DNA from 3 places in the Halomonas sp. MS1 genome. Region 1 is predicted to be linked to each of the others. Evidence: riboswitches for the same ligand, from Rfam matches in the RefSeq annotation. Region 1 holds a riboswitch; each other region holds the start of a gene.
The links. Region 1 has a riboswitch for thiamine pyrophosphate ahead of thiM (hydroxyethylthiazole kinase). Riboswitches for the same ligand answer to the same signal wherever they lie in the genome.
Positions count from the first base shown of each region.

Region 2: linked by a shared signal. The riboswitch ahead of tenA (thiaminase II) and the one ahead of thiM (hydroxyethylthiazole kinase) in region 1 are both predicted to bind thiamine pyrophosphate.
Region 3: linked by a shared signal. The riboswitch ahead of NF683_RS00855 (SLC5/6 family protein) and the one ahead of thiM (hydroxyethylthiazole kinase) in region 1 are both predicted to bind thiamine pyrophosphate.

Region 1 covers NZ_CP098926.1:1,815,525-1,825,310, reverse strand. Annotated here, with positions in the region: gene NF683_RS08270 (metal ABC transporter permease) at 1-789, shown strand, start outside; gene NF683_RS08265 (metal ABC transporter solute-binding protein, Zn/Mn family) at 818-1,909, shown strand; gene NF683_RS08260 (LysR family transcriptional regulator) at 2,007-2,882, opposite strand; gene ampC (class C beta-lactamase) at 3,040-4,203, shown strand; gene NF683_RS08250 (cupin domain-containing protein) at 4,309-5,001, shown strand; gene NF683_RS08245 (DUF6164 family protein) at 5,023-5,388, opposite strand; gene gloA (lactoylglutathione lyase) at 5,390-5,923, opposite strand; gene NF683_RS08235 (hypothetical protein) at 6,168-6,512, shown strand; TPP riboswitch at 6,568-6,663, shown strand; gene thiM (hydroxyethylthiazole kinase) at 6,688-7,497, shown strand; gene thiE (thiamine phosphate synthase) at 7,487-8,101, shown strand; gene NF683_RS08220 (LysR family transcriptional regulator) at 8,098-9,018, shown strand; gene NF683_RS08215 (DoxX family protein) at 9,110-9,517, shown strand; gene NF683_RS08210 (DODA-type extradiol aromatic ring-opening family dioxygenase) at 9,589-9,786, shown strand, end outside.
Region 2 covers NZ_CP098926.1:2,684,155-2,693,940, forward strand. Annotated here, with positions in the region: gene NF683_RS12170 (hypothetical protein) at 1-1,174, opposite strand, end outside; gene thiC (phosphomethylpyrimidine synthase ThiC) at 1,356-3,302, opposite strand; gene tenA (thiaminase II) at 3,347-4,045, opposite strand; TPP riboswitch at 4,124-4,282, opposite strand; gene NF683_RS12185 (FRG domain-containing protein) at 4,510-5,316, shown strand; gene NF683_RS12190 (transposase) at 5,471-7,045, shown strand; gene NF683_RS12195 (response regulator) at 7,250-7,897, shown strand; gene NF683_RS12200 (GNAT family N-acetyltransferase) at 8,444-8,902, shown strand; gene NF683_RS12205 (chorismate mutase) at 9,003-9,317, shown strand; gene NF683_RS12210 (transposase) at 9,504-9,737, shown strand.
Region 3 covers NZ_CP098926.1:172,777-182,562, forward strand. Annotated here, with positions in the region: gene NF683_RS00820 (flavin reductase family protein) at 1-21, opposite strand, end outside; gene arfB (alternative ribosome rescue aminoacyl-tRNA hydrolase ArfB) at 222-638, shown strand; gene NF683_RS00830 (DUF1289 domain-containing protein) at 706-927, shown strand; gene NF683_RS00835 (proline racemase family protein) at 924-1,973, opposite strand; gene NF683_RS00840 (zinc-binding dehydrogenase) at 1,985-3,151, opposite strand; gene NF683_RS00845 (NnrU family protein) at 3,284-3,862, opposite strand; gene corA (magnesium/cobalt transporter CorA) at 3,979-4,947, opposite strand; gene NF683_RS00855 (SLC5/6 family protein) at 4,982-6,370, opposite strand; TPP riboswitch at 6,360-6,467, opposite strand; gene NF683_RS00860 (peroxidase-related enzyme) at 6,567-7,148, opposite strand; gene NF683_RS00865 (hypothetical protein) at 7,348-8,043, shown strand; gene NF683_RS00870 (CoA-acylating methylmalonate-semialdehyde dehydrogenase) at 8,093-9,592, opposite strand.

The DNA.
Region 1 (9,786 bases):
CTGGGCGTGTTTTTGGTGCTACGGGGCATGAGCCTGATTGGCGATGCGATGGCCCACGCTATTTTGCCTGGGGTGGCGCTGGGCTTTTTACTCGCAGGGTTCTCTCTACCGGTGATGAGCGCCGGGGGCGTTCTGTTCGGCGTGATGGTGGCGTTACTTGCCGGTGCCGTGTCGAAAATGGGCGGCCAGCGGGAAGACGCGGCTATGGCAAGTTTTTTTATTATCTCGCTGGCAGCCGGAGTATTACTCATTTCGATGGGTGGCAGCAGCGTGGATTTAACCCATGTGCTGTTCGGCTCAATTTTGGCGATTAACTCCACAGCGCTACTGCTCATTGCCTCTATCAGCACACTGATTGTGATTATTTTGGCGATCATTTTCCGCGCGTTGGTCGTGGAGTGTTTAGACCCGCTGTTTTTACGCGGGCAAAGCCGCCGTAGCAGCTGGGTACATAGCGTTTTTTTAGGGCTATTGGTGCTGAATTTAACCGCGGGTTTCCAAACTTTGGGCACGTTAATGGCGGTGGGCTTAATGATGCTGCCTGCCACTGCGGCGCGGTTTTGGAGTAAGCGGCTGGAAGGCTTGATAGGTATTGCCGTGGTATTGGCCATGATCGCCAGTACCGGCGGGCTATTGATTTCGTTTCATCTTGATACCCCGTCAGGGCCGAGCATTATTTTGCTGGCTGGGGTGGGTTATCTACTGTCGGCACTGTTCGGCCGCTATCACAGCTTAGCCGCTAAGCTGCGGCGTAAGACAACGCCGCTGGCGCTTGAACAGTCGTCATAACTCTTTGTTATTTTTGAAGGAGCGTTGTATGTCGCTTTTCTCTTCATCGCGCTGGTGGGTGGGTGTTTCGGCCATGCTGGCATTGCCTGCAGCAATGGCTAACGACCGTGTTCAGGTAGTGACCAGCTTCTCTATCTTGGCTGACATGGTCGAAAACGTGGGCGGCGAGCACGTTGACGTAACGTCGCTTGTCGGCCCTGACGGCGATGCGCATGTTTATTCGCCAAGCCCAGGCGACGCCCGCGCGCTGGCCAGCGCAGATGTGGTGGTCTTTAACGGACTGCTGTTTGAGGGCTGGATGGAGCGTTTGATTGAGTCTAGCGACTATACGGGAGCATTGGTCACCGCAACCAACGGCATTCAACCCCGCGCCTTTGCCAAACACGATCATGAAGAACACGGCCATGACGATCATGGACACGACGACCATGGCCACGGACATGACGAGCACGATCACAGTGAGCATGACCATGACCATGACCATGACCATGACCATGGTGATGACGACCCTCACGCATGGCAGGATCTACAGCAGGCAAAGGTCTACGTTACCAATATTCGCGATGGCTTAATCGAAGCAGACAGCGCCAATGCTGAAAGTTATCAAGCAAATGCTGAGCGCTATTTAGCGACAATAGACGAGGCTGATCATGAAATTCGTGATTTGCTGAGCGATATTCCCGCTTCGGCCAGCGTGATTACCGGCCATGATTCGTTTGGTTATTTCTCAAATACTTATGGGGTGAACTTTCTTTCCCCTGTCGGCCTATCTACCGAAGCTGACCCCAGCGGCGCCAGCATGGCCGCGCTTGTGGATGTCATCGAACAGGAAAACGTGCAGGCGCTGTTCCACGAGAACATGACCAACCAAGCCATCATTAATCAGCTGGCCGAAGAAACTGGTCTGCCGATTGCTGGCACACTGTATGCCGATGCGCTGGCGAGCGAGGGTGAAGCCAGCACTTACTTAGGCATGATGCGTCATAACGCGGACGTGCTGCACTCAGCATTAGCTGAACCGGGCCATGATGACCACGACCACGACCACGACCACGACCACGACCACGACCACGACCACGACCACGACCACGACCACGACCACAGCGAGCATACTCACTAAGCGGTCATGGCAACTCTCTTATCGCAAACATTGCGATCACATGGGCGTTTGGCCAAGGATGGCCTGGCGTCAGCGTCACACCAAAAGAGCCTGCGCTTCACGCGCTGGTTGCTGTCATTAACCATTCTCGGAAGGCAGCCATCGCGTGAGTTTCTGCGCGTGACTGCAGTCGAGTGAGCCAGTAGCCTCCCAAACTAACGGAGATATCGAACGGCTGTTGCAGTTCGCCACTGGTCAAGTGTCGGGAAAACATCAGCGGGGGCGCCAGTGCTACCCCAGCCCCTTGCAGAGCCGCTTCCACCATAGCGATGGAAGAGTCAAACACAATGCTTTTCGTCATCGGCAAGCTGCCAGGCAGCCCTGCCGCCAATAACCACTCGGTCCATTCGTCGGCGCGATAAGAGCGCAGCCAGGTCTCGCCTAATACATCGGCGGGGGTAGTGAGCCGCGCAGCGATAGCGGGAGTGCACATGACCGATAGCGACGCTGGCAGCAGTGGCTGCGCTGCGGTTCCATGCCAAGCGCCCGTTCCAAAGCGGATAGCAATATCAAGGCCTTCGCTAGCTAAATCCGCGCGATTGTTATGGGTGGAAAGCCGTAAATCGACGAAGGGGTATTTTTTCTGAAAATCTTCTAGCCTTGGCAGCAACCAGCCGACGGCAAAGGTACCTACCACACCAACGTTTAATACTTCCCGATAGCTACTCTCACCGAGCTGATCCAGGGTATGCGCCATCTGGTCGAACGAGCTTTTAAGCACTGGCAGCAGCAGTTCTCCCTCTTGGGTCAGCATAAGCCCTCGTGGCAAGCGTATGAACAGCGGCACCTGCAGCTGACTTTCAAGCAGCTTAACCTGATGGCTGACAGCCGCCTGGGTCACACACAGCTCTTCTGCGGCACGCGTAAAATTCAAATGTCTGGCCGATGCCTCAAAGGCACGCAGCGCCTTCAGCGGCAAGTAGGGACGCACCACCTTGACCCCCAAATTTTTCTAATGGCTTATGCAAAATATCGCTGTTTGTGAATTGCCGCAGCGCGTCGTAAGTTACCACCGTCACGGGCTTTGCGTCTGGCAAGAACTTTCCACCTTCTCTCGGCATTAATCACAACAGGATTTTGGTATGCGTAAGATGTTAGCAGCAAAAACCCACCTTTTCATGGCTACTTCTCTGCTATTTAGCAGCTCAGCGTGGGCGCTTGAAGAGCCGGACAACGCCAGCATTGAGGCGCTGGTGAACGATACTATCGCGCCGTTGATGGCCGAGCATCGCATCCCGGGAATGGCGGTCGCGCTTAGCATTAACGGCCAGCAGCACTACTTTAATTATGGCCTCGCCAATCAAGAAGCGGAGATTCCGGTCACCGATGAAACGCTCTTCGAACTCGGCTCTGTCAGCAAGGTTTTTACGGCTGCGCTCGCTGGCTATGCCCAGGCTAGCGGCGCCCTCTCGCTTTCCGACCCGGCCAGCCGCTACCTGGCGGAACTTGAAGGCAGCGCCTTCGATGAGATCAGCCTGCTGGAACTCGGCACCTATACCGCAGGAGGGCTCCCGCTGCAGTTCCCTGAGTCGGTTCAAAGCGAAGAGGCAATGATCGACTACTATCGCCAATGGCAACCGGAATTCGCCCCTGGCAGCCACCGGCTCTACTCCAACCCGAGCCTGGGCCTGTTCGGTTATCTCGCCGCACAAAGCCTGGGCCAGCCCTTCGAGATGGCGATGAAGGAGGCGCTGCTCGCCCCGCTAAGGCTTAAGCATAGCTACTTTCAGGTGCCCGAGGCACAGCAGGCGCACTATGCCTACGGTTACTCTAAACAGGATGAGCCCATTCGGGTGAACCCAGGCATGCTGGATGCCCAGGCCTACGGATTAAAATCGACTGCTGCAGACGTACTAACGCTGGTGGAAGCCAATATGAGTGGCGCTGGGCTGAATGAGCCACTAAGCCAAGCCTTGGCGGCCACACGCACGGGGTACTTTGAGGTCAGCAATATGACCCAAGGACTGGGCTGGGAAAGCTATGCCTACCCGGTGGCACTCGACTCGCTGCTGGAAGGCAACTCGCTTGAGGTGGTATTGGAAGCTAACCCTGCCAGCCCTTTGAGCCCTCCATTGCCGCCCAGACAGGAAGCGCTCTACAACAAGACCGGTGCGACCAACGGCTTCGGCGCTTATGTGGCCTTTGTGCCCAGCCAGCAGTTAGGTATTGTTCTGCTGGCAAACCGGAACTACCCAAATCAGGCGCGTATTCAGGCCGCACACCATATCCTGACAACCCTGGCCGAAGCACCCTAAACAATACCGCCGTTGGGCGGTATTTTTTTGCGTTGCATTTTGTCCCAGGGATGGAGAGACTTGCACTACTGCTGCGAATTTTCATCCCTGCAAAGAGCCAATACCATGCGCCTAAACGCCGATTTTAGCCACTTTGCCAGTGTCACGCCGGATCAGTACCGTTGGGTGGACTCCCCCAGCGCTGGTGTAGAGCGCATGATGCTAGACCGCATTGGCGACGAAGTCGCCAGAGCCACCAGCTTGGTACGCTACGCGCCCAACAGCCAGTTCAATCGCCATACTCATGGTGGTGGTGAAGAAATTTTAGTGCTGGAAGGTGTCTTTGCCGATGAGCATGGCCGTTACCCGGCAGGTAGCTACTTACGCAACCCGATTGGCACTGGTCATACCCCGCAAATAGGCGAAGAAGGCGCACTTATTCTGGTGAAGCTACACCAGTTTGATGAAAACGATATTTTGCAACTGGCCGTGCCTGCCCATAGGCTTCCCTGGCAGCCCGACCGACGGCCAGGTATTACTTACAAAATGCTGCACACCTATAGTTCAAAACAGTATGGCCCAGAGCGAGTCAGCCTAGAGCACTGGGAAGCCGATACACTGGTGTCTTATCCACCGCTTGCCGGTGGTTTAGAGCTGTTTGTGCTGGAAGGCTCTCTGCTCAGTGATGAGCAGGAATATGCTACCGGCAGCTGGTGCCGCTACCCAGTAGGTGCGGCACCTCAGTTACGCGCGGGTAATGAAGGCGTGCAGCTTTATCTAAAACGCGGGCACTTAGCCACTGTTAAGCTACCCAGCTAATCTACAAAACTGTTTACAAATCTAGCCTACCAAGCCAATAAACGGCAGCAGCGTTAATAGGGCGATCAGCACCACGGCGACGATTACCAGGACGACCTGCACGGGGTGGGCAAGGAAGCGCCGCCATAATGTTGGTGCATTGCCACTGGCAACCGCTTCTTCGTGCTCTCGCCGCGCGTTAGCTTGGCGCTTTTCCTGATACGCCGCCAATGCCGTTTCAGCGGCCTCGCGCTGAGCGGTGTTACGCAGCCAAATGGCATCGACACCCAGGCGAAAAAAGCCCGCCTGGGTTTCATAGACATCAAAGCCCTGCTCATCGAGCAACTGGCGTACTTCCAACGCCTCTTCATCGGTCACGTGGCGTAGCCGAAACAGCAAGTGGGCCATATTAGTCGCCCATGGCTGCCATGCGGTCTGCCTGAATCACTTCGATCCAGTAGCCATCTGCATCTTTGACAAAGATAACGTCTTTCATCTTACCCTGGTCCGCGCGCTTGATGAACGTTACCTCATGCTCATCAAACCATGCTTGAGCAGCTTCTAAGTCAGGCACACTAAAGCAGATATGACCAAACCCTTGAGGCTCAGCGTTACCGTCGTGATAGGCAAAATCCTGCTGATCTTCTGTGCCCCAGTTATGCGTCAATTCCAGCAAGCCTTTCTGACTGAAGGTCCAGGCAGTGCGTGCTTGAGTATCTTCTGGCACGTTATCGCTGCTTTCTATATTGGCTAGGAAGTAGAGCGAAAACTGCATCTCTTCGAAATCCAATCGGCGTAGCACCTGCATTCCAAAGACCTTGGAGTAGAACGCTAGCGCGCGTTCGGGATCCTTCACCCGCAGCATGGTGTGATTTAAGCGAAACCCTTGGGTTTGCGGCGCTACGGGCGCGACGCCGGAATGTTGTTCGCCTTGAAAACTCATTTTGCTCTCCTGTCGCTAATGCTGATCATTGAATCCATTGAGCCTCACTTACCGCTTACCATGAGGGCTTTAGAGCCATAATACCAGCCTTTACAAGCATGTAGGATTCACTAACGCAGTGTCACATTAAGCGCACTGGCAATACTAAACAAAAACCCTACACTTATTATTCATAAACTTTACAAAAAGCAGTTCCCGCAACATGAGCGATGCCCCACCTTTGAGGCGTCCACAGGAGTTTTCCATGACTGCGATTGATATGACCCTCGGTGACCACATAACGTTAAAGCAGTTAGCCCGTGCCATACACAATGGCTTTTCACCGATTGTGGAAGTTGAATCAATGGATGGTATCTATAAGGTTCGCTTCCATCACGCGAACGGTGTCTCTGATTTAACCAATGCTGAGGGTCATGTCAGCACGTTTTTGGGCACCGGTGAAATTCGCGACACCCTTGGACAGCTGGGTCTCACGCATGGAGTGCTTACGTTTGCCGACCAGTGTGGCGATGAAATGATTGGTGTTGAGGGTAAAGCGATGACGCCTGATGAGATGCTCACCTACGGAACACGCATCTCGTTTCGTTGATAGTTGCTCATCGCGCTGCCCAGGCTTTACAGATTGATCTAAGCCAAGGATAGTACCATCACGACAGGGGCGCCCTTGCTTAACGGGCTGAGAAGCACCCTTTGAACCTGAACCGGATAACACCGGCGTAGGGAGTCGTGGTGCAGCTGCATCACCTCCCAGCCGGGAGGATATTATGCCTTCACGCCCACTCGGCGATTATCTCCGCGATATGCGCGCTGCCACACCGCTGGTACATTGCATTACCAACTATGTGGCGATGAATAGCACCGCTAACTTGCTATTGGCGGCAGGTGCTTCCCCCGCCATGCTGCATGCTCAAGAAGAAGTGGCGGAGTTCACGGCTATGTCTGGCGCGCTATCGATTAATATTGGCACCCTCTCTTCCCCTTGGGCTGATGCCATGGCAGTCGCCGCGCGCACTGCTCATGAAAACCATATTCCGTGGGTGCTTGATCCTGTGGCTGTTGGTGCTACCGCATTTCGCCTGCGTGTTTGTGAGACGCTGCTGGCTTATCAGCCTAGCGTTATTCGTGGCAACGCCTCAGAAATTCAAGTACTTAACGGATTAGCCAGCCAAGGGCGTGGGGTCGATGCAACTGCTAGCACCCAAGAAGCTACAGCCGCTGCCATTGCGTTAGCACAGCAACATCGCTGCGTGGTGGCGGTCACTGGCGAGAGCGATTTCATTACCGATGGCACGAATCATTATCGGCTTAAAGGTGGGCACGCACTCATGCCTCGCGTGACTACCTTGGGCTGCGGATTGAGTGCGCTGGTGGCAAGCTTTGTGGCCGCAAACCACGAGCAGCCGCTGGAGGCCAGCTTGGCCGCCTTGGCGTGTTTCAGCATCTCTGGAAGCCGTGCAGGCGAGCAGGCTCAAGGCCCTGGCAGTTTCCAAGTGGCGCTATTGGACGCGCTGTATCAGTTATCCCCTGACGACCTTTCGACCCTTGCTCAATGGGAGGCGGTGCATGCCGTTTGATCTTTCACTCTATTTAGTCACCGATGCGGGTCTATGCGCTGGCATGGGTCTGGAAAAAACGGTTGAAGCTGCTGTGCAGGGCGGCATTACCATGGTGCAATTACGCGATAAACACGCTAGTGACGAGCACATGATCGCCCAGGCCAAGCGTCTCAAAGCGATGTTGGCAGGCAGTGGCGTCCCTCTGATCATTAATGATCGCCTGAACGTGGCGTTCGCCAGCCAAGCGGATGGCTTACATCTCGGGCAAAGCGACACGGCTGTTCAAGCAGCGCGAAGCACGCTCGGCCAGCACGCCATTATCGGGCTTTCAATTAACACCCCAGCCCAACTTCAGGAGGCACCTGTCGAATTGCTCAATTACGTCGGCTTAGGGCCCGTGTTTTCGACTGGCAGTAAACAAGACCACGCCCAGCCCATTGGCTTTGATGGGCTGGCACAGCTTGCCAATGCGTGCCAACTTCCCAGCGTCGCGATTGGCGGGTTAAAAGCTGAACACATTGCTCAAGTGAAAGCCGCTGGGGCAAACGGTGTTGCGGTTATTTCTGCTATTTGTGGCCAGCCAGACCCCCGCCTGGCTGCACAGGCATTCCACGCGCAATGACCCAGTTCGACCATATCGCGGCGTTTGTAAAGGTCGCTGAGCTGGGTAGCTATACCCGCGCGGCCGAGGCGCTAGACCTTTCTCGCACGCGGGTATCTCGCCAAGTGATGGCGCTTGAAGAGGCACTGGGTGCTCGGCTTATTCAGCGCACCACCCGGCGGCTGCACCTCACGGAAGCAGGCGAACGCTATCTCGTTCGCGCGCAAAGCATTTTGGTCGCTTTGGACGAGGCAGCGGCAGAGATCGGCAGTGGTACCAGTACGGTGAACGGGCGGCTGCGTATCAATGGCCCGATGAGCTTCGGCACACGCTATCTTTCACCGTTGGTTGCACAGTTTATGCAAACGCACCCAGGGCTTGAGGTGCGTTTGGATCTAAACGACCGCCGCGTTGATTTGCTGGAAGAGGGCTACGATGTCGCTATTCGCATTGGCAACCTGCCCGACTCTAGCTTAGTGGCGCGACGGCTCACTCAGTGCCGGATGCTGTTTTGCGCATCACCTGATTACCTCGCCCAGTATGGCACGCCGCTGACTAGTGAAGACTTGGCATCTCACCGCTGCCTTCGCTACCGAAGCGGCCAAAACAGTGGCGATTGGCGGATTGGCCATCAACTACTCAGTATTTCTGGCCCCCTAGAGAGTAATAATGGCGATATGCTGACGCATGCAGCTGAAGCAGGCTTAGGGATAGCGCAACAGCCCAGCTTTTTAGTGACTGATAGCATTGCGAGCGGGCGCTTAGTGCCGATTTTGCAGAACTTACCGCCGGCGTTGCTAGACATCCATGCGCTTTACCCAGCCCGACGCTATTTACCTGCCAAAGTAGAGCGCTTCATTGAGTTGTTGGCGGCGGCGTGGGGTGACCCACCAGTATGGGAAATCGAGCTCGGATTGTCGCCTTTATCGCAACAGTGAAGTGCAAGAACAGTGGATTATCTCAGTGGCTTTCATCTGTAAAGTGGCACTATCGCATCCAACGTGATGCTCGCGACTAAGAGAGACCGCTATGACCACTACTAATACTTCACCACTCACCCTCCATGCCACCGCCTTGCTACGTATCAGTTTGGGCGTGATGGTCTTAGCTCACGGCTTGCTTAAGGTGTTTGTCTTCACCCTGCCAGGCACTGTCAGCTATTTTGAATCCCTGGGCTTACCAGGTGTTCTTGCTTACTTAACCATTGCTGCCGAAGTAGGTGGTGGCCTAGCACTTTTACTGGGCATCTATACTCGTTGGGTAAGCCTTGCTCTAGTCCCCGTACTGTTAGGTGCAGCCTCGGTACACCTGGGTAATGGCTGGCTGTTCTCGAACCCGGGTGGTGGCTGGGAATTCCCTATTTTCTGGACGATTGCTCTGGTGGTACAGGCAGGCCTAGGTGGCGGTAGCGCTGTTGTCAGCCGCAAATTCGCTTAACCGCTCTGCCCGCATTGGCTTCGGCTTGTGCGGGCATCATTAGCCCCCTATAGGCTAACGGAGGTACTAAGATGCTACCCAGCCTGTATATTTCTCATGGCTCCCCCATGCTGGCGCTGAATAAAACGCCGGCCCACGCTTTCCTACGCGAGCTGGGGAAGCGCCTCTCCCCTCGTGCGGTGGTCGTCGTATCAGCCCACTGGGAGAGTCTTACGCTCAAGGTCAGTACTAGCGCACAACCAGAGACGATTCATGACTTTGGCGGGTTT
Region 2 (9,786 bases), 870 kb from region 1:
GATTGTTGATCGCCATATTGATCTCATTCCAGGTGCTGTTTAACTCCTGCAGCTCATCACAGCTAAACGGGTTTTGACGCACTTCCTGGGCATACTTCTGAACAGTTTGCATCAGTACAGGTAGATTCAGGCCTAGCCCAAAGCTGGCCATGCCCTCTGTGCTACCAAGGCCCGGAACCTGAGCGGTCATTGCACGGAGATCGCTGACAATAGCCTCATCGGTTTCCAGTATGAGATTCATCTCCATACGGTCGAGGTTATATTCACGCATACCCATGACAATACCGGGGAAGCGGTTGGTGATGCGGTCAATATCTGCTTGGCAGGCGGAGAGGTCCAGCCGCTCTGCATCAGCCGCGTCCAATAGTGCTTGAGTAGCTAAGTGTGTGGGTGTACTCAGCTCACTAAGCAGGCGTGATGAGTCGATTTCCCCGGCACCATAGGGCGTGAAGCCATGACGCTGTTCAATTTCCTCTAGAGCGCCGGTATCACCAATGTTGCTGTCAGGCAGGGTGCTACCCAGCACCTGTGATAGCAACTCATCACTAACATTTTCTGGCACCACAGACATCAGCAGTTGCTTATCGATAATGGCCATGATGGCTTTAATCGGACCATCTTGTGTTAGCACCCAGTACTCTTTTCCATCTGTTGTGGCCGTACTAGGGTTGATATCTGCATTGGTGAGGATGCGCTGCAGCGTTTCGCGGAAAGCGTCTTCATCCTGCAGTTCCATACGCAGAGTGGGCAAGATACCCAGTCCGTATAAAGCGACCTGGGGGCTCATTTTAAAGCCCAGTGCATGAATATCATCGAGTGTTTCAACCCCGACAAACTCTTCACCCATCGCGATCAACAGTGACATCAGCGAATGCAACACGTCATCGTCTATGTCGTGCAGCATGTCGCGCAGTTCATCCAAGTCAGCTTCCAGGTTGCCCTTTGGCTGCATGCGCTGGTAAAGAGCAAAAGCATCTTGTTCAGGCATTGATTCCCGTGTTGCCACAAAATAGGGAGAGTCGGCGGGGATATATTTCAACAGGGAAGCTGAGAGGTTTTTTGGTGCTTCCTGCTGGGTGTCTGTTGCTGTTGGCGCGCTATCATCGCTGCAGCCACTCAGTACGCCCGTGCTGAGAAGAGCAAGAGAAACAGCCAAGGATAATTTAGTTCTCATTTAACATCAGTCCTTTGAAAAATGGTGACTTTAAAGTGAGCATTTCAAATAACACTCATTGTGAATGATAATCATACACAAATTAATTTAAACTAGCCTCTTCTTGGTTAAGAAAATGGCCCTTGAGGTCGTGTAAGACCCAAGAGCCACGTGTTAGCAGTGAAACTTACAGGCTGCTATTTTAAACTTCCTGGTACAGTTCGCTACCTTCTCGGCGAAACTTCTCGGCTTGCTCCTGCATGCCACGCTTAACGGCCTCGGAATCGCTTTCAGCGGCATTCTCCGGTGTGCGGTCCCGATAGGTATCGCGTACTTCCTGGCTGATCTTCATGGAGCAGAACTTCGGCCCACACATGGAGCAGAAGTGCGCCACTTTGGCGGAGTCCTTCGGCAAGGTTTCGTCGTGGAATTCACGGGCGGTGTCCGGGTCTAGCCCCAGATTGAACTGGTCTTCCCAGCGGAATTCAAAACGTGCCTTGGAAAGCGCGTTATCGCGACGCTGTGCTGCCGGGTGACCCTTGGCCAAGTCTGCTGCGTGGGCAGCAATTTTGTAGGTGATGATGCCGGTTTTGACGTCATCTTTATTCGGCAGACCCAAGTGCTCCTTCGGCGTCACATAGCAGAGCATTGCACAGCCAAACCAGCCGATCATGGCCGCGCCAATGCCGGAGGTAATGTGGTCGTAGCCGGGGGCGATATCGGTGGTCAGTGGGCCGAGGGTATAGAAAGGTGCCTCGTGACACGCCTCAAGCTGCTTATCCATGTTCTCTTTAATCAGGTGCATGGGCACATGGCCAGGGCCTTCGATCATCACCTGAACATCATGTTTCCAGGCGATCTTCGTCAGCTCACCCAGGGTCTCCAGCTCAGCGAACTGCGCTTCGTCGTTGGCATCGGCGACTGAGCCGGGGCGCAGGCCATCGCCCAGAGAAAACGCTACGTCGTACTGCTTGCAGATCTCACAGATCTCTTCGAAGTGGGTATACAGGAAACTTTCCTGGTGATGGTACAAGCACCACTTGGCCATGATAGAGCCGCCACGGCTGACAATGCCGGTCACTCGGTTGGCAGTCATTGGCACATAGCGCAACAGTACGCCCGCGTGAATGGTGAAGTAATCCACGCCCTGTTCAGCCTGTTCAATCAAGGTGTCGCGGAACACTTCCCAGGTCAGGTTTTCGGCAATGCCGTTGACCTTCTCAAGCGCTTGATAGATCGGCACTGTACCAATCGGCACCGGCGAGTTGCGGATAATCCACTCACGGGTCTCGTGAATGTTCTGGCCCGTGGAAAGGTCCATGATGGTGTCCGATCCCCAGCGGATACCCCAGGTCATTTTGTCGACTTCTTCTTCAATCGACGAGGTAACTGCCGAGTTACCCAGGTTGCCGTTAATCTTCACCAGGAAGTTACGGCCAATAATCATCGGCTCGGATTCTGGGTGGTTGATATTGTTGGGGATAATTGCGCGCCCACGGGCGACTTCGTCGCGCACAAATTCCGGCGTGATCTCTTCCGGCAATTTTGCACCAAAGCTCTGGCCAGGATGTTGATGACCAAGAATACGCTCAACTTCAGCGGTGCCTAATGTTTGGCGGCGCTGGTTTTCGCGAATGGCAATAAATTCCATTTCAGGAGTAATAATGCCCTGGCGCGCATAGTGCAGTTGGGTGACATTCTTACCCGGTTTTGCTCGGCGTGGGGTGCGCGTTAAATCAAAACGCAACTGGGCAAGCGTGGGGTCGTTAGCGCGGCGATTGCCGTACTCACTGGTGGGGCCGTCAAGGAACTCGGTATCGTTGCGCTCTTCAATCCAGGCGCGGCGCAGGGCAGGCAAGCCTTTGCGTAAATCGTTGTTGGCGGCTGGGTCGGTGTAAGGGCCAGAGGTGTCGTACACCAGTAGCGGCGGATTCTCTTCATCAATGCTGCTGGTTTTAGTGGGCGACAGGGTGATTTCCCGAAACGGCACGCGGATATCTGGTCGTGAGCCTTCAACGTACACCTTGCGCGAGGCGGGCAGCGGTTGAATGGCAGCCGCATCGACCTGAGCAGTTTCAGCTAAAAAATGGCTGGTTTTACTTTTTGAGGTCTTAGTTTTTACAGTTTCAGTTTCTAAAGTCTTCGTCATGACGGTCGTCTTCCTTCGTTGTTGATTATGGTTATTGTGTTGGCTTAATGGGTGAGGCTTTTGTCTGTTAGATCGCTGTCTATCAGATCCAGACCCATCTGCCAGAAATCGATTTCCAGACGCGTGGCGTCGCGGAAGATCTTGCTCAGCTCGGCAAAGCGGGCGGGGGTAACATCGGCCAGGCGGGCATTGAGCCATTCAAGCTCAGCCTGCATGGCGGCCTGAAACTCCTGGCTTTCGTACATCGCTATCCAGGCATCAAACGGGTTTTGGCTGCCGCGTAGGGTAGAAGGCTGAGCATTCAGCCAGTTGGCGATTTCGCCGTAGCCCACTAAGCAAGGAGCCAGCGCCACGTGCAAATCGAGCAGGTCGCCGCGATTGCCGGTGTCTAATACGTAGCGGGTATACGCCAAGGTGGCTCTGGCTTCAGGAAGCTCCGCCAGCTCTTGCTCGGAAATTCCCCACTCCTGGCAAAAGCCCACGTGCAGGCCTAGCTCTACATCCACAATGGCTTTTAAACCTTCATGGGCTTGGCGAAGATCAGCCAGCGTAGGGCTTTTATAGGCGGCCAACGCGTAGGCGCGGGCGAAGTGAATCAAAAACAGGTAATCCTGTTTCAAATAGTGGCGAAACGATGCTTCTGGTAGCGCGGCGGTACCCAGCTGGCGGACAAAATCATGCTCAATATAGGCGCGCCAGTCGTCATGGCAGGCATTAGTAAGATCAGCAAAGCGGTAGCCCATGGTGCCTCCGGGAGTAATGATCCGGAAGGTGGGCGGTTGAGATCGAGTAAATGGCGCAGAAGGTGGCGTGAAGCTAAGCCGAGGCCATCGCTTGATCCCTACGCCGGTACCCGCGTGCTCGTCATAGGAGCAGCGCATTAGCCGGATCAGGTTCAGCGGGACCAGCGCTTTGGCAGTATCAAGTGGATACGCCCTGCGCCATCTCAGCCGGATTCACCGGCACCCCGTCAAGCAGTTAGTGCCAAGCAGTCTAGGAGGACGAGAGAAGAGATGCAAGGGGCACGCGCAAGCACGCGAATTTTGGATATGCTGCCAAAATTGGCTTTGCTCTCTTGGGAATCAATGGGGTAGAGTCAAATTGGGTGGCTGCAAAACTCCAATGAATGTGCCGTCGCGTTTATTGGGGTTTTGTGGCGAGGCGTATAATCACTGTTAGTTTCCCCATGATTTTGAGACGTTAGCGAATGTATCAAGAAATAATTATTGATGAATGGAAGAAGGTAGAAGATCTTCAGCTTGAATTCTCTAATGAAATTTATAGAGGTCAAGCAGACAAGAATTGGGAAATTAGTACCTCTATTAGCCGCGCTTTAGGTGCGGAAGAAGATGATCCTAATAACTCAGAATTCTGGTTCTTAAGAGAATTTAAAAAAGGAGCAGCGCACTATATCTCTAATCTTCCAGAGCCTGATGACTATATCGGTTGGTTGGCGCTTATGCAGCACTATGGCACACCGACTAGATTAATAGACTTCACTCATTCATTTTATGTCGCATGCTATTTTGCATTAATTGGTTCAAAAGTTGATGCAGCTGTATGGTCGATAGACTTTAGCCTATTACACGATATTGGACACTCTACTTTTAGTATAAGACGTGGTAGCTTGAGAGATGAATGGGAAGATGATGTATATAGAGCCACTAATGGATTTTTAAAAAATATACTTTCCTCAGCTACAAATGCGTCAAGCTATTCAGAAAACCCCACTAAAGCTGGCATAGTCGCTATTGAGCCAATTCAATACAATTTGCGTTTAAGAGCACAGCAAGGGTTATTTGTACTTCCATTAGATATAACATCATCTTTTCTAGAAAACGTGAATGAGGCTTGCAGTGAGACTGAGCCAGTATTTAAAAAGTATATTCTGAAGAAAGAACTGAGATTCACTATCCTAGGGCACTTGAAACATATGAACATTACATCAGAAACGTTATTTCCTGGAATGGAAGGTTTTGCTAGGTCGATAGCACATAGAAGACTGGATGTATAGCTTAAGTGCAACTAACAAAGCCATTAAATTCGCTCCCTACGGTCGCCGGACGCTCGCAAGCTCGCGCCGTTTATGGCGGCGTTGAGCCTGTAGAAAAACTCCGCTGACGGCTAAGTTTTGGTAGGATCGAGGAAACAGACGAGGAGTGGTCAGCATGCCGCGCTTCAAAGCTTATAACTACGACCAGAACGCCATGGTGGTGATCAACTATCAAGATCAGCTCCAGCCAGGCACCTTTGAACACGCTGTGCACTACCTGATCGAGCACAAGCTCGACTTGTCCGTTTTCCATCCCCAGTACCGCAACGACGCGACCGGTCGGCTGGCCTATGATCCGGCCATCCTGTTGAAGATCATCCTGTTTGCCTACTCCAAAGGCATCACCTCCAGTCGTGAAATGCAGTGGTGCTGCGAGACCAATATTATTTTTAAAGCTCTTTCCTGCGATACCGTTCCCCATTTCACCACACTGGCCAGCTTCGTCAGTCGCCATGCCGATGAGATTGAAGCGCTATTCGAGCAAGTGCTGCTGGTGTGCCACGAACAAGGCTTACTGGGCAACGAACTCTTTGCCATTGATGGCTGCAAGATGTCCTCCGATGCCTCCAAAGAGTGGTCGGGTACGTTCAAAGAATTGGGCGAGAAACGGGAGAAACTGAGAGGCCTGATTCGGCATCACCTACTAGAGCACTACGCGCGTGATGAAGCTGAAACGGAAGCCGATCTGGATCGGGATATCCGGCGGGCCAAGACGATTCTCTCGCTAGATGCCGCCATGAACAAAGTTGACCGTTTCCTAAAGACGCACAGCCCAAGGATGGGGCGGGGGAAGCGAATCAAGGAAGTGAAGAGCAATCTGACCGATAACGAAAGTGCCAAAATGACGACCAGTAAGGGCACGATCCAGGGCTATAACGGTGTCGCTACGGTGGATAAAAAGCACCAGATCGTCATTGACGCTCAGGCCTTCGGAGAAGGCCAGGAACATCACACCTTGCAGCCCGTACTGGAAATGGTCGAAGCCCGTTTTAAGAAACTGGGGATTGCGGAGAATATCTACCAAAAAGGCACCGTCGTCACCGCCGATACCGGTTTCGCGAATGAAGCCAATATGAAGTACCTTCACGAGCGATGGATTAATGGCTATATCCCTGATAATCAGTTCCGCAGCCGAGATCCGAAATTCACCGACCAGAAAAACAAATACGGCAAGCGCCACCAGAACTTACCAGATAAAGGCTGGCGAGAGACGACGCCAGCTAGCGCGTTCCAGTTTGATCCAGTAGAGCTAACGTGTATCTGCCCAACCGGTGAAAAACTGTCCTATCGCGGGCAACGAGAAACTGACAATGGCAAGACCCGGGTACACTTTGAAGGGCGCTTGCTGCAATGTCGGCATTGCCCAAAGAAATACCGCTGTATGCAGAACCCGAGCTCGGCCGACCATCGCAACGGTGCAGGGCGACAAGTGTCTTTTATTATCGAGAACAAACGCTTACCCAATTACAATGACTGGATGAAGCATCGGGTTGATAGCCCCAAGGGCAAAGAAATTTACAGCCATCGCATGTCAGTCGTGGAACCCGTCTTTGGCAACATTGGCACAACGAAAAGACTGAACCGCTTCAGCCTTCGGGGTAAGCAAAAGGTGCAAGGCCAATGGCAGCTCTACTGCTTGGTTCACAATATTGAGAAGTTGGCGAATTACGGCCACTTGGCCGCGTTATGAAGGGCTTAGAGTGGAGTAAGTTGCTTTTTAAGAGCAAAAGGCCGTCTTCAACAAGCTTTAGCTGGGCGCTCAAGTGGCTAAATGCCGATATTAAGATGACTCAGCCAGATGACCGGCTGGGTAAATGAATAAGGACAACTGGCGGTGGAAATGGCTCGAAATCGGGTTTTTCTACAGCCTCGTTAGCTGTATAAGGGTCAACCAATGGAGTCTTTATCTAAACTTATTTCAGCGCTAGCCTCTCTTGCATGGCCAGCTATATTTGTTCTATTGATTTATAGATTTCATAATCCGATTCAAAAGCTTATCGAGTCTGCACGAGGAAGAAAGTTCACAATAAAAGTTGCTGGAAATGAGCTCACTATGGAAGAAGCCTCTGAGCAGCAGAGAAAGATACTTAATGATATGCAGTCTCGGTTGGCAGAAATAGAAAAGCACATAGAAAAAAAAGAAAAAATATCGCTTGGCAATGAGTCTAGGCCAGAGCCAAAAAGTAAGAGAATTCTATGGGTTGATGACAGCCCAAGAAACAATAGTTACTTGGTGGCTGCGCTTACTGATATGGGGCACTCGGTGGATATCGCGCTTTCCACGGATAAGGGCGTCAGTAAATTCAAAGAACGCTACTATGATATCGTTATATCAGATATGGGAAGACCTGAAGATGAAAAAGCTGGGATCACGTTGGCAAAGGCCGTTCACTCAATAAGGACAGGAGTCCCTTATTTTATCTTTTGTGGCGGTTGGGCTGCTAGGAATCTGCGTCAAGAGGCTTTGGATGCCGGTGTTTCAGAGATAACTTCATCTGGAACAACATTGTTGAGTCACCTTCCACTAGATAATGGCAGCTAACACCTATGAGCCTTCTGTCTGTCAATAGGCCGTAGTGTTTTTATTGGCCGCGTAAGCGGTCAATATGAAGTCCCTGAGCCAGTGATCCTACTTCATCTGTCATCGTTGGCTGTGAATGGCTTACAGCAAACACCTATTGAGGCTCTCTTAGTGTGATCGTTAATCACTGCCAGACTAGGTTGCTCCCTGCAAGTTGGTCTGGGGCACTAGACATTCATCGGTTAACCAGCATCTGTCCTATTCAAACAGCGGGTTACTTTATAGTCCCAGTTAGTTTCAGGTTCAGCGCCGGTGTAAGCTCACTCGCTCAGGGTATTGGTGCACGCCAGCAGGATGGATAATCAAAGCGACGGGCTTCGAGTTGGGTGTAGTAGAAGCAGGGTTTTAGGTCTGAATAACCAGTCAGCACGACGTCACCCCTAGTTTCAGCACACTCCGTAATGATCCAGTTAGACGTTGATCATCATCCTGCTGCGTGACTAACTCGTTAAAAAGCGTTGTTCATCAAACACCTTTTCGTTTTTTAACATGCGACGTCACCCCCTAATGAAAGTTGCATACAGGATAGCAACGCCTGACGATACGGCCGAATGCATCGCCTTGAGAGGAAAAACGAGAGAAAATGCGTTCTCTGTCGAACAATTGGAAGAACTCGGTATTACTTTAGATAGCTGGAAAGCAGGAATTAGCGATGGCTCCTTACCGGGTTACGTTGGTGTTTGTGAAGGGAAGATTATTGGCTATTGCTTCGGTGATAGCCGCGCTGGAGAAATTGTTGTCTTGGCACTATTACCAAAATATGAAAGTAAAGGTGTTGGTAAAGTACTATTAGATCAAATGATTGAGTCTTTCCACTCTATAGGATTCGAAAGACTTTTCCTCGGATGCTCATCCGATCCGAAAACTCGTTCATATGGTTTTTATAGACACCTAGGCTGGCGCTCCACTGGTCTATTTGATGATGCGGGCGATGAGATACTTGAATACTTCACTAATAAAAAGTGAATTTATAATTGGCACTAACAAATCGTTCGCTTCGCTCACTGGGACGGGCTAAAGCGCGCCCCTTAACCAAACGTTATGGTCGCCTACTAAGGAGAGTACTTTGAGCAAGGCAGTAATTTGTAACTCACTCGAAGAAGTTCGTGAAAATATCGACAGGATTGATCGTCGAATCGTTAGCCTGCTGGCAGAGCGTGGCGGTTATGTGAAGCAAGCCGCTCAGTTCAAGAAGACAACCGACGACGTAAAGGCACCTCAGCGAGTTGAGCAGGTAATAGCAAAGGTTTTGGCGTTGTCGGCTGAAGAGGGTGCTATACCTACAGTCACCGAGGCGGTCTATCGTTCAATGATTTCGGCGTTCATAAATGCAGAGCTTACTGAGCATGCTGCACTAGTAGGCGCCGGCGATCGACCATAACCAGATGTTCAAGCGGATGCCCTACACTCCGCAGCTCTTTTGTGCCATTCGCTTCGCTCATTATTTGGCACAAAAAATCTGCTGCGTTCCGGTCACCGCTTAACTTGGCGTTGAGCCTGTAGAAAGACTCCGCTGACACCTAAAAGTTTTGGTAGGACCGGGAAAAATAGATGAGGAGTGGTCAGCATGCCGCGCTTCAAGGCTTATAACTACGATCAAAACGCCATGGTGGTGATCAACTACCAAGATCAGCTCCAGCCAGGCACCTCTGAACACGCTGTGCACTACCTGATCGAGCATAAACTCGACTTGTCAGTTTTCCATAAGACAAATACGGCAAGCGCCATCGCAACGGTGCCGGCCGATAGGTATCTTTTATCATCGAGAACAATCGGTTGCCCAATGACACTGATTGGATGAAACGGCGAGTGGATAGCCCCATGGGCAAAGAAATTTACAGCCATCGTAT
Region 3 (9,786 bases), 1.6 Mb from region 1:
TTCATCGAGTAAGTAATCCATGGGTATTCCTATGGCAGTGGTTATAAAGAGTAGCAAGCTACTTTAAAGTTGTGCCCCTAGCCGGGCAACCCAACAAGCCCCGTAAGCTATCCATCGCCCGAGCATAGTATTCATGAGACATGCCCTTGATCCGTCTCAAATCGGCTCCTCGGCGCTAAGTATGCTAGCCTTACGAGCCACACGCGACATAAAGGAACTGAATGCTCACTATCTCAAATAACGTGACGATAGCGGACTGGGAAATCGATATTAGTCAGATCAGAGCGCAAGGCTCGGGTGGCCAAAACGTCAATAAAGTCGCCTCTGCGGTGCATTTACGTTTCGATATTCAAAGCTCTACACTACCGCCGATTTATAAAGAGCGTTTAATGGCACTGTCTGATCAGCGTATTAGTAAAGAGGGCGTGGTGATTATCAAAGCGCAAAGCTATCGCACCCTGGAATTGAACAAAGAGGACGCTCTTGCACGCTTAAAAGCACTGATTCAAAGTGCTGGCAAGCAGCAGAAAACGCGGCGGCCAACTAAGCCCACCAAAGGCTCACAGCGACGCCGTGTGGACCACAAAACGCGTAAAGGCAAAACGAAGTCACTGCGTGGTAAAGTGCCACTCTCATAAGAAGTGAACAGAGTAAGTAATTCTCGCCTAGCGCCGTTTTCTCACCACTGCATTGAGCTTAGCCATCATGTCCAGCGACTCATCCACTACACTCTGCGCTGCTCGTCCGCTGTCGCCCTGCATTCAGGTATGCAACATTGATCCAGCCTCTTCATTGTGCCAAGGCTGCGGTCGGACGCTAGATGAAATTGCCTGTTGGGGAAGTATGACCGAGGCCGAGAAGACCCCGGTATGGGAGCGACTTGAGCAAACAGGCTATGTCGACGCATTACGCAGAGAAGAGCGCTAGCCCTCTTCTGTATGCCGGTCACTCAGAATGTGATGCAGTTCGCCACACGCTACCATCGGGTCGTCGCAGTTAATCACGATGTTTGATTCTGCCAACACATAGCTACGGCCAGTCGTGGTGTTCTCCACCACTTGATAAGCGCCTTCTTGATGCGTGCCGGTGAAGGTACCAATAAACCCCGTTTCACGTAGTGATACGGTTTCTAACTTATCACCGATTCTCAGCCGACCTTCATAATTCATCAGCGCCAACCGCGCTGAGGTGCCCGTGCCAGTGGTGCTACGACAAATAACACCAGGATGTACATACGTTGTTGAACGCGAGCGAATATAGCCTTCAGCTACTTTTTCTTCCGGCCCCATAAAATGTAAAAACGGCAATGGCCCTACATCTCCCAGGGTGTAATGGGAAAAGCCGCGCTGCGCTTGGATCGCCTCAACAATTTTATAAGCACAAGCGGCAAGCGCCTGCTCCTCACTGCGTACTAGCTTGAAGCCTAACTCTTCGGCATCTACCAAGGCATAAAAGCCACCGCTGTAAGCGACTGAGTAGGTAATTGCTCCAAGTTCAGGAACTTGAATCGTATCGCGATAGGTGTCGATATAGCTTGGCAGGCCTTCACAGGTAACAGACTCCACTACCCCATTGCTCACCTTCGCTTCAATTTGCACCAAGCCTGCGGGTGCTTCCAGTTTAAAGCGTTGAATACCTTCCTGCTTGGGGACCAGCCCACTTTCTAACACAGCAGTGGCTGTACACAGCGTGTTAGAACCCGAATAAATCGGGTAGCCCATGACCTCCATAATGATATAGCCCGCGACGGCGTCCGGATGCGAGGAAGGCACCAACAGATCTACCGACATCTCCGGAATACCATACGGCTCTTCTAGCAACAGCCGTCGCAAACCATCGGCATCATCACGCAGAAACTCCATTTGTTGGCGTACTGTGGCACCAGGAAGCACACCGATCCCCCCCGTCACAATACGGCTAACATCACCACCGGCATGAGTATCCATCAGCTGAATCGTATGCAGATTTTTCATTAGCACTGCTCCTAGGCGGTGGTGAGGGCAAACGGCGCACCATGGGTTTCCCACTGCGCATCAGGAACAATAACTATTTTTCCCAGGTAGTTACTGCCACGGTTTACAAAGTAGCGCTCAGCGTTATGTAGATCCGATAGTTTAAAGGCCGCGTGCAGCACTGGTTTTAGCGCCCCACTGCGAATCCACTCGATCAGTTGTTCAGCCTCTTCGCGAGTGCCATGGGAAACACCAAAAATCTGCACTTGGTACAAGTAGACGCGAGTCCACATAATCTCGCTGATATTGCCACCACTCGCACCTGCAATGGAAAGCCGCGGATAACTGCTACGGCCTTGCATATCAACAATCATGGTATCGATAAACAGATCGGTCATCTGCCCACCGACCAAGTCCATCACTGCATCAATCGGCTTACCATCAGTGGTCGCCAATACACGCTCAACAAACGTCGATAAATCACCCCGATCGATGACGACTTCTGCACCCAACGCCAGCAGCGCATCGGCTTTATCCGGCTGGCTGACAGCGTAAGGAATAGCGCCCACGACCCGACAAAGCTGAATTAACGCCGTTCCGACACCGCCACTGGCGCCTGTCACCAGCACACGTTCACCCGCGCCAATGTTGGCAGACGTCATCATGTGATAAGCCGTCTGATACGAGCACATCCCCATCGCAGCAAGCTCTGCATCGTGCAATTCAGGGTTGGGAACATGATGAAACTGGTCGGCTGGGACGACGACAAAATCAGCATAGCCACCATCAGCCCCGTGGCCATAATAATCTGGCGTCAGATTGATATCGCGACGCTCATCAGCGTAAATATTAAAATCGAGCAGGCCTCGTTCTCCAATACGTGAAGCATCCACGCCCTCGCCTACTGCCGCCACGCGTCCAGCAATATCAGCCCCTTGAATACGAGGAAATGTCAGTGTGGGCGATCCTCCCATCGCAAACGATGTGACCTCCTCTTTCCCTTTCGTAGGATAAAGCCCTTCACGCGCTTTCCGGTCAGTATTATTTTTGGCCGTTGCTGTTACCTGAACCAGCACTTGCCCCGCCCCTGGTTTAGGGGTCATAACATCCTGCCGGTACTGCAATTTATCTATATCACCATGGCCTGTTAACAACATGGCAGACATCGTTTTCGGTACTTGAGGTACAGCTTCGGCCATAAATTTCTCCGTTGTGAAACGTTGGATGAACCTAGCTGACAATAGCAAACTTTCGCCGCCACTCAAGAGTAATAATAAAAACGGCGTCAACGGATATAAACCATTGACGCCGTTAATATTTATTAATAATCACTAGCTAAAAACAGGTACACCAATAACTAACACATGTAGGTAAAGAGCAAACAAAATATACGCTATCAAGCCAATCACGACGGTGGCTATTGTCGCGGGAGCCGAGGTTGGTACTGGCTTAGCGGGATGTAGGCGATCACGCTTTTTGGCTGCCTTAAAGGCCAGAATAGCCCACACCAAAAATGCTGCAAAAAAGACAATATCGCCCAGTCGTCCATTAGCCAATAAGTGTGAAAATGCCCAAATTTTTACGGCCAACATCATCGGATGACCAAGCTTCGCTTTGATAGCATTACGCGGCACATAGGCTGCTACCAGCATAATAAAGGCAGGCACCATCAGCAGTGCTACCGCATGGCGTAAGCCCGTGGGGGGAAACCAGACGTAGATAGGGTCTAGGCGCATTTGGCCAAAACCGTAAATAGCAATTGCCAGTCCAATCACCGACACTACGGAGTACGCAATCTTCCAGGTGTTTTCGCCGCGTTTAACAATCTGTCGCTGACGCCAGTCTTCAGCAAAGATACGCACAGAATGGCTGCCAAGAAAAATCAGCAGGCCAATAATCATGATGGTCATAAAAGTAGCTCTCAGGTTATTTGCAGGTCATTGGTCGACTGCGAGGATGCCACACTAGCGCTCCAACCACATGACCAACTATCAACTTTTCGCTACCAGCGATCATCTGGCTCATTTTAAAACCAGTTTTTACGCTTAAATAACCAAATTAAACAACCTCCGATACCCAGCATGGCTCCCCAAACAAAAAAGTATCCGTACTGATAGCGCAGCTCTGGCATGTACTCAAAGTTCATGCCGTAAATACCGGCAATAAACGTCAGTGGCACAAATATGGCAGTAATCACCGTTAATACGCGCATGGTGATATTTAGCTGGTGAGAGGAAATCGAAATGTAACCATCAATGAGATCACCGCAAATGTCGTAATACATTTGTGTCAGTGTATATAGGCGCTCAAAGCGCTCCTCTACATCCGTGATGGCATGCAGCGTTTCACTTTCTCCGCGTGGCAGATGGGCATAGTCATAGGCAGTAAGCTCTTGGGTAATGCCTTTGTGGTAGCTAAAAATACGGCGCATCTTTACCAATCGTGAACGATAGGCGGTGATTTTCCGCATCAGCACATCATTACCAGCCTCTAAAAGCTCATCTTCTATATCGCTTAGCTCACTCTCAAACTCCAGTAAGCTATCGATGTAGAAGCCTGCTGAGATGTACATAATTTTCAGCGCGACACGCTCGGGAGATAGCGCCAGCAGTGTTTTTCCGTGCTCACTAAAGAGCCGTTCAATACTAAGCGCCTCACCAGCGTGCAGCGTGATTAGAAAACGCTCTCCAATAAAGAGGCACACCTGCTGAGGCACAAAGTTTAGCTGAGCATCAAAAGATGAAATACCTCGGTAAATAATCAGGGTATGGTGCTCAAACTCTTCAATTTTCGGCGGATGGCGCTCTTTGTGGGCATCTTGAATTGCCATTGGATGACAATCAAAACGCTCCAATAGCTGGCGTTCACTCTCCTCAGGCTCACCTTTCATGTCTATCCATAGGTGGCTACCGGGCGTCGTTTGCCAGTCATCAATGAGGCGTTCATCGCCTTCGCGCACATCGCCTTCTGATGTCGTTAGTAGGCTGCGAATCATGATCGTCCCTGTTAATTTGGCTCACGGCTTAACGTTACGGCCTAACGCTTCGTCGATTAGGCAGGTATGCCAGTGTAACGCTGACGACAATAGACGCCAGTAACGCCCCTAGAAAAGGCCCTAACGTTGGGATACTGCCTGGAAAGGTAGCCGCCATAATGCCAGCCGTAACGCTTCCCTGGCTTAGCCACCCCGGCAGTATTGCCCCTGCTAATCCAGCCATGCCGCCACCAATCGCCGCCACTGGCGTCATACGTTGCCACAGGCCAAGCAGCACAGGCACCACGATGGCAGCGCAAAGTAAGTCGGCTATCAAGAAGAGCCGTAGAACTGACAATCCTTGCAGGGCAATAAATACCACCGGCACCATCATTGCGACCGTTATCCAACGTGCGGTCGTTAAAGATGTTGCATGTCGTTCACCGCCACGCCCGACTATCAGCGACGCTATACCGTTTTGCAGCGTATCGACACTTGAGGTCACTAGCGTGACTGCTAACACCAATGCAGGTAACGCCACCCAGGCAGGCGCATCTGTTAACAGCGCAAAGAAAGGAATAGGTGGCTCTCCCAAAGCAACACCGCTCATGGCGGCCATGATGCCGATACCGCCGATCACCATCACAACCAGTACGGTCAGCCCGCCGCCTAGCCAAGCGCCTCGACCTAAGCTCTGGTCATCCTGAGCAGCCCACACACGCTGCCAATAGCCTTGGTGAAAAAGATTGGCGGCGGTCACCGCAATCACAAGCGTCAGGGCAACACTCAGCGCGCTTGCGATAGGAATAGAGGGCATGACGGCGTCATTCGGCATGGCTGGCAGCCGCCAAATCGCAACGCTACCCACAGCCAATAACAGGGCTAGCAAAAGCCATGCCTGCCAGCGATCCGTTGCGAGGCTTGCGCGCAACCCACCAATCACCGTATACACCAAGGTAGTGAGCGCAACGCCAATAATCACTAGTGCAGGTGGTACATCGGAAAGCAGTGCGGTAATAGCACCTATCGCCGTCAGTTCCGCTGCTAAAAAACAGCCCATGTAGGCTACGGACACCAGCAGCACCCAATGACGCACCCCCTTGCCGTAACAAGCGTGGGCGAATTCGGCAATGCTTCTGCCTTCTGGCAATGCGCGACGAATTTTTGGTCCGTACAACCCCAACACGATAAACGGCAGCGCAGAGCCAATGGCATAGCCTGCCAACGCTAACGGACCAACAAAGGCACCAATTTCAGGCGGCGCAAACAGAATCCAGGCGCCCATTCCCGAGGCTAAAAAGGAGAAGCCAAGTGTGGAAGCGGTTTGCGAATTTCGTGCCGTGACATAGTCATCAAGCGATCCCTGCACATGACGTGCACGCAGGCCCAGAAAAGCAAAACAGAATAGCGCCGCACCAAGTACGGCTGACGTTAGGTAAGGCATGTCGCACTTCCTCCGCCGGTATGAACCGGATCAGGTTCCAGGGTCTGCGCAGTGCGCATTCTCAGCCCAACAGCTGCGGGCTCCCCTGGCGACAGTGAATGGAGACGCTATCCTCGGTGAAAGCGGCTCGTTAGTAAAGGCTGGGCGTTAGTAAAATTTATCCGTGAGTAACGCCTAGATGTGCGTCTGTATCCTGCTAACGCGGTAGGCGGCCCATCAAATAAAACTCCTCATTGGGGGGCGTACCCGTCATGGTAACTAATCGATTCGACATGCCGAAAAAAGCAGCAATGGCGCCAATATCCCAACAGTCCTCTAGCGTAAAACCTACTTTCTCTAAGGTTGTTTGCCACGTGGCAGAGAACTCCCCAACTTCAATCCCGCAGTGCAATGCAAAATCCAGCATGACACGATGGCGTTCGCTTAGCCCTGCCGCTAGATGATTGATAGCGACATTGTCAGCGACTAAAGGGTCTTTACTATAAATTCTCAATAGCGCGCCATGGGCAACAACACAATAGAGACAACGATTGCGAGCACTGGTAGCCACAACAATCATCTCTTTTTCAGCTTTAGTCAGCGTGTCGGATTCACGCTCCATCAAAGCATCGTGATAAGCAAAAAAAGCGCGAAACTCCTCAGGGCGATGCGCCAGCATTAAGAACACATTGGGCACAAATCCCGCCTTGCTTTGCACTTTTAATATTGCATCGCGAACATCGTCAGGCAGTTCATCCAACGTTTCTGGTACACGGAAACGGCTAAGTCGATTAGTCATCGTTACACCTCATTTGCTGATTAAGCTTTAAATTTTTGTTTTGATTAAACAATCATGCTGTTGGATAACGCGATTCGGTAACAAAACACTAAACAAAGTGACTTTCAATCGTGGCTAACGCTGTCCATACTCTCAACTATTCAATGACCTATAAGCCGTGCAGTAAATGCAGCAAACGGCAATTAACAGGGACACCAAAATGCATTATTCCGAAGCCAAAGAGCATACGCCTGGGCGCTTGCATACTCTTTTTGCCGACCCTTATTGCGCGTTTAAAAACGACACCGATGAGCGTCAGCTGCATATCCGGATAATGCTGCACACCCTTCTGGCACTGCCTATGCATCACGCGCGTGCCACGCTCCGGGTTATCCATGGCTGGGAAAACGGCGGCTTCGAGCCAAGTGATCTAAAGCACAAGGACTTCCCGCTTGCCTCTTTAGATGATTTCCACCGAGTGGTTAACGAGGTCTCCCCGAACCCTCAAGAACACGAGACGTCGTTAAGCGCTAGCACGCCGCTCCTCTCAGCACCACTGGCGAGCATATTCGCCAGTGCAGAAGCCGATGGCATCATCGTTTCTGACACGCTGCGCAGCACACCTGCCCGCTGGCCTGCTTTGAAAGGCGGTTTAGCCATTTATACGCTCTTCAAAATGTATCATCGCTTAGTTTATGGCGAAGATGATAACTACCGCTGCTCTCAGTGTGAAACGCCTGATGGCCTGCGTGAGCTGCATGAATTTCATCTTGAAGAAGGCGAATTTGCACTGTTAGTTCCTCACAACGCAAAAACGCAAACGGCCACCCCCACCATTCTCGTTATGCACGCCAGTCAGCTTGGCCCTATCGGCCAACTCCTAAAAAGAAGCCTGCCGTTATTTCAGAATACTTAAGCCGAAACGTTAAAAGCCCCGCTTATCGCGGGGCTTCTCCATGGTGCAATTAACTCAACGAAATAGTGCTATTAATACCGCTAGATACATTTTCTGGCTCAAACCAGCGGGCAGTGACCGTTTTGGTCTGCGTCCAGAAGGTAATTGCCTGCTTGCCATTCGGCCCCAAGTCGCCAAGCTTGGAAGCTCGCGAACCCGTAAAACTGAAGTAAGCGACGGGTACAGGGATCGGCACGTTGATACCAATCTGGCCTACGTCGATATCCGTTTCAAAGCGCCGTGCTACCCAACCTGAGTTGGTAAAGATCGACGTACCGTTGCCGTTAGGGTTAGCGTTGATAAACGCAATCGCGTCATCCAGCGTCTCCACACTGACCACGCATAGCACTGGGCCAAAAATTTCTTCCCGGTACACCGTCATATCAGCGGTCACATCGGCAAATAGAGTTGGGCCAACAAAGTTGCCGTTTGGATAGCCCTCTACCGTGCAACCACGGCCGTCCACCAGCAGCTTAGCGCCCTCTTTCTCACCCGCTGAAATCAGGCGTTCAACGCGCTCTTTCGCTTGTGGTGAGACAAGCGGCCCTAGGTCTGCATCGCGCTGAGTGCCAGGACCGACTTTCATGCTGCGCGCGCCTTCCTCAATATCTTTCAGCCACTCTCGCGCTTCACCGACTAGCACGACAACCGAGTTAGCCATGCAGCGCTGGCCAGCAGCACCAAACGCCGAGCCGAGTAGGCTATCAATCGCCTGACTGCGGTTGGCGTCCGGCATTACAACGCAGTGGTTTTTAGCTCCCATCATCGACTGCATACGCTTTCCAGCGGCGGCGGCACGGTTGTAAAGCAAGGAGCCCACATGGGTCGAGCCAATAAACGAAAGTGCTTTAATATCCTGATGGTCGGCGATTTGGTTGGCAACATCAGGACCGCCATGAACCACGTTTAAAACGCCGGCGGGGACGCCCGCTTCATGGGCAAGTTCAACCAGTCGCATGGTGGAACTAGGGTCTTGCTCAGACGGTTTCAGGACAAAGGTATTTCCCGTTGCGATGGCAAGCGGGAACATAAAACAGGGCAGCATAATCGGGAAGTTGAAGGCGGTAATGCCCGCGCCAACGCCCAGCGGCTGGTGCATGGTGTAAACATCGACTTCATTCGCGGCGTTTTCCGCCAGTTCACCCAACTGCAGCGACGTAATTGAACAAGCGTGTTCCACGACCTCTAAACCGCGCCCTACTTCACCTTCAGCGTCAGGCAAAGTTTTGCCGTGCTCTTCGGTGATTAGCGCGGCTAATTCAGCGGTATTTTCGCGTATCAGTGCCTGAAGTTTCAGCATGATGCGCATGCGCTTGCCAAGCGGCACTTTACGCCACCCTTTAAAAGCTGTTTTAGCGCTGGCAATCGCACGTTCCACCTCTTCGGCGGTACAAAATGGTACACGGGCAACCACTTCCTGAGTCGCAGGATTGACCACATCACGCCAATCCTGGCTTTGTGACATGACTGGCTGGCCATCGATATACATAGGGATTTCACGAACGGACATGACTTCCTTCCTCAACGTTGTGTTTGTTATGAGACGCAAAGATGAACCCTAGGGTATATCAGCAAGTTGACGTAAACGTCAATTAGCCACTTGATAAAGAGTTAGCCAGCTCAGCGCTGAGCAAGCAGCCAGGGGCTGATGTTCCGCCATTAAAAGGCATCATAAACGCCGTGGAGAACATCAGTTCTGCTAGA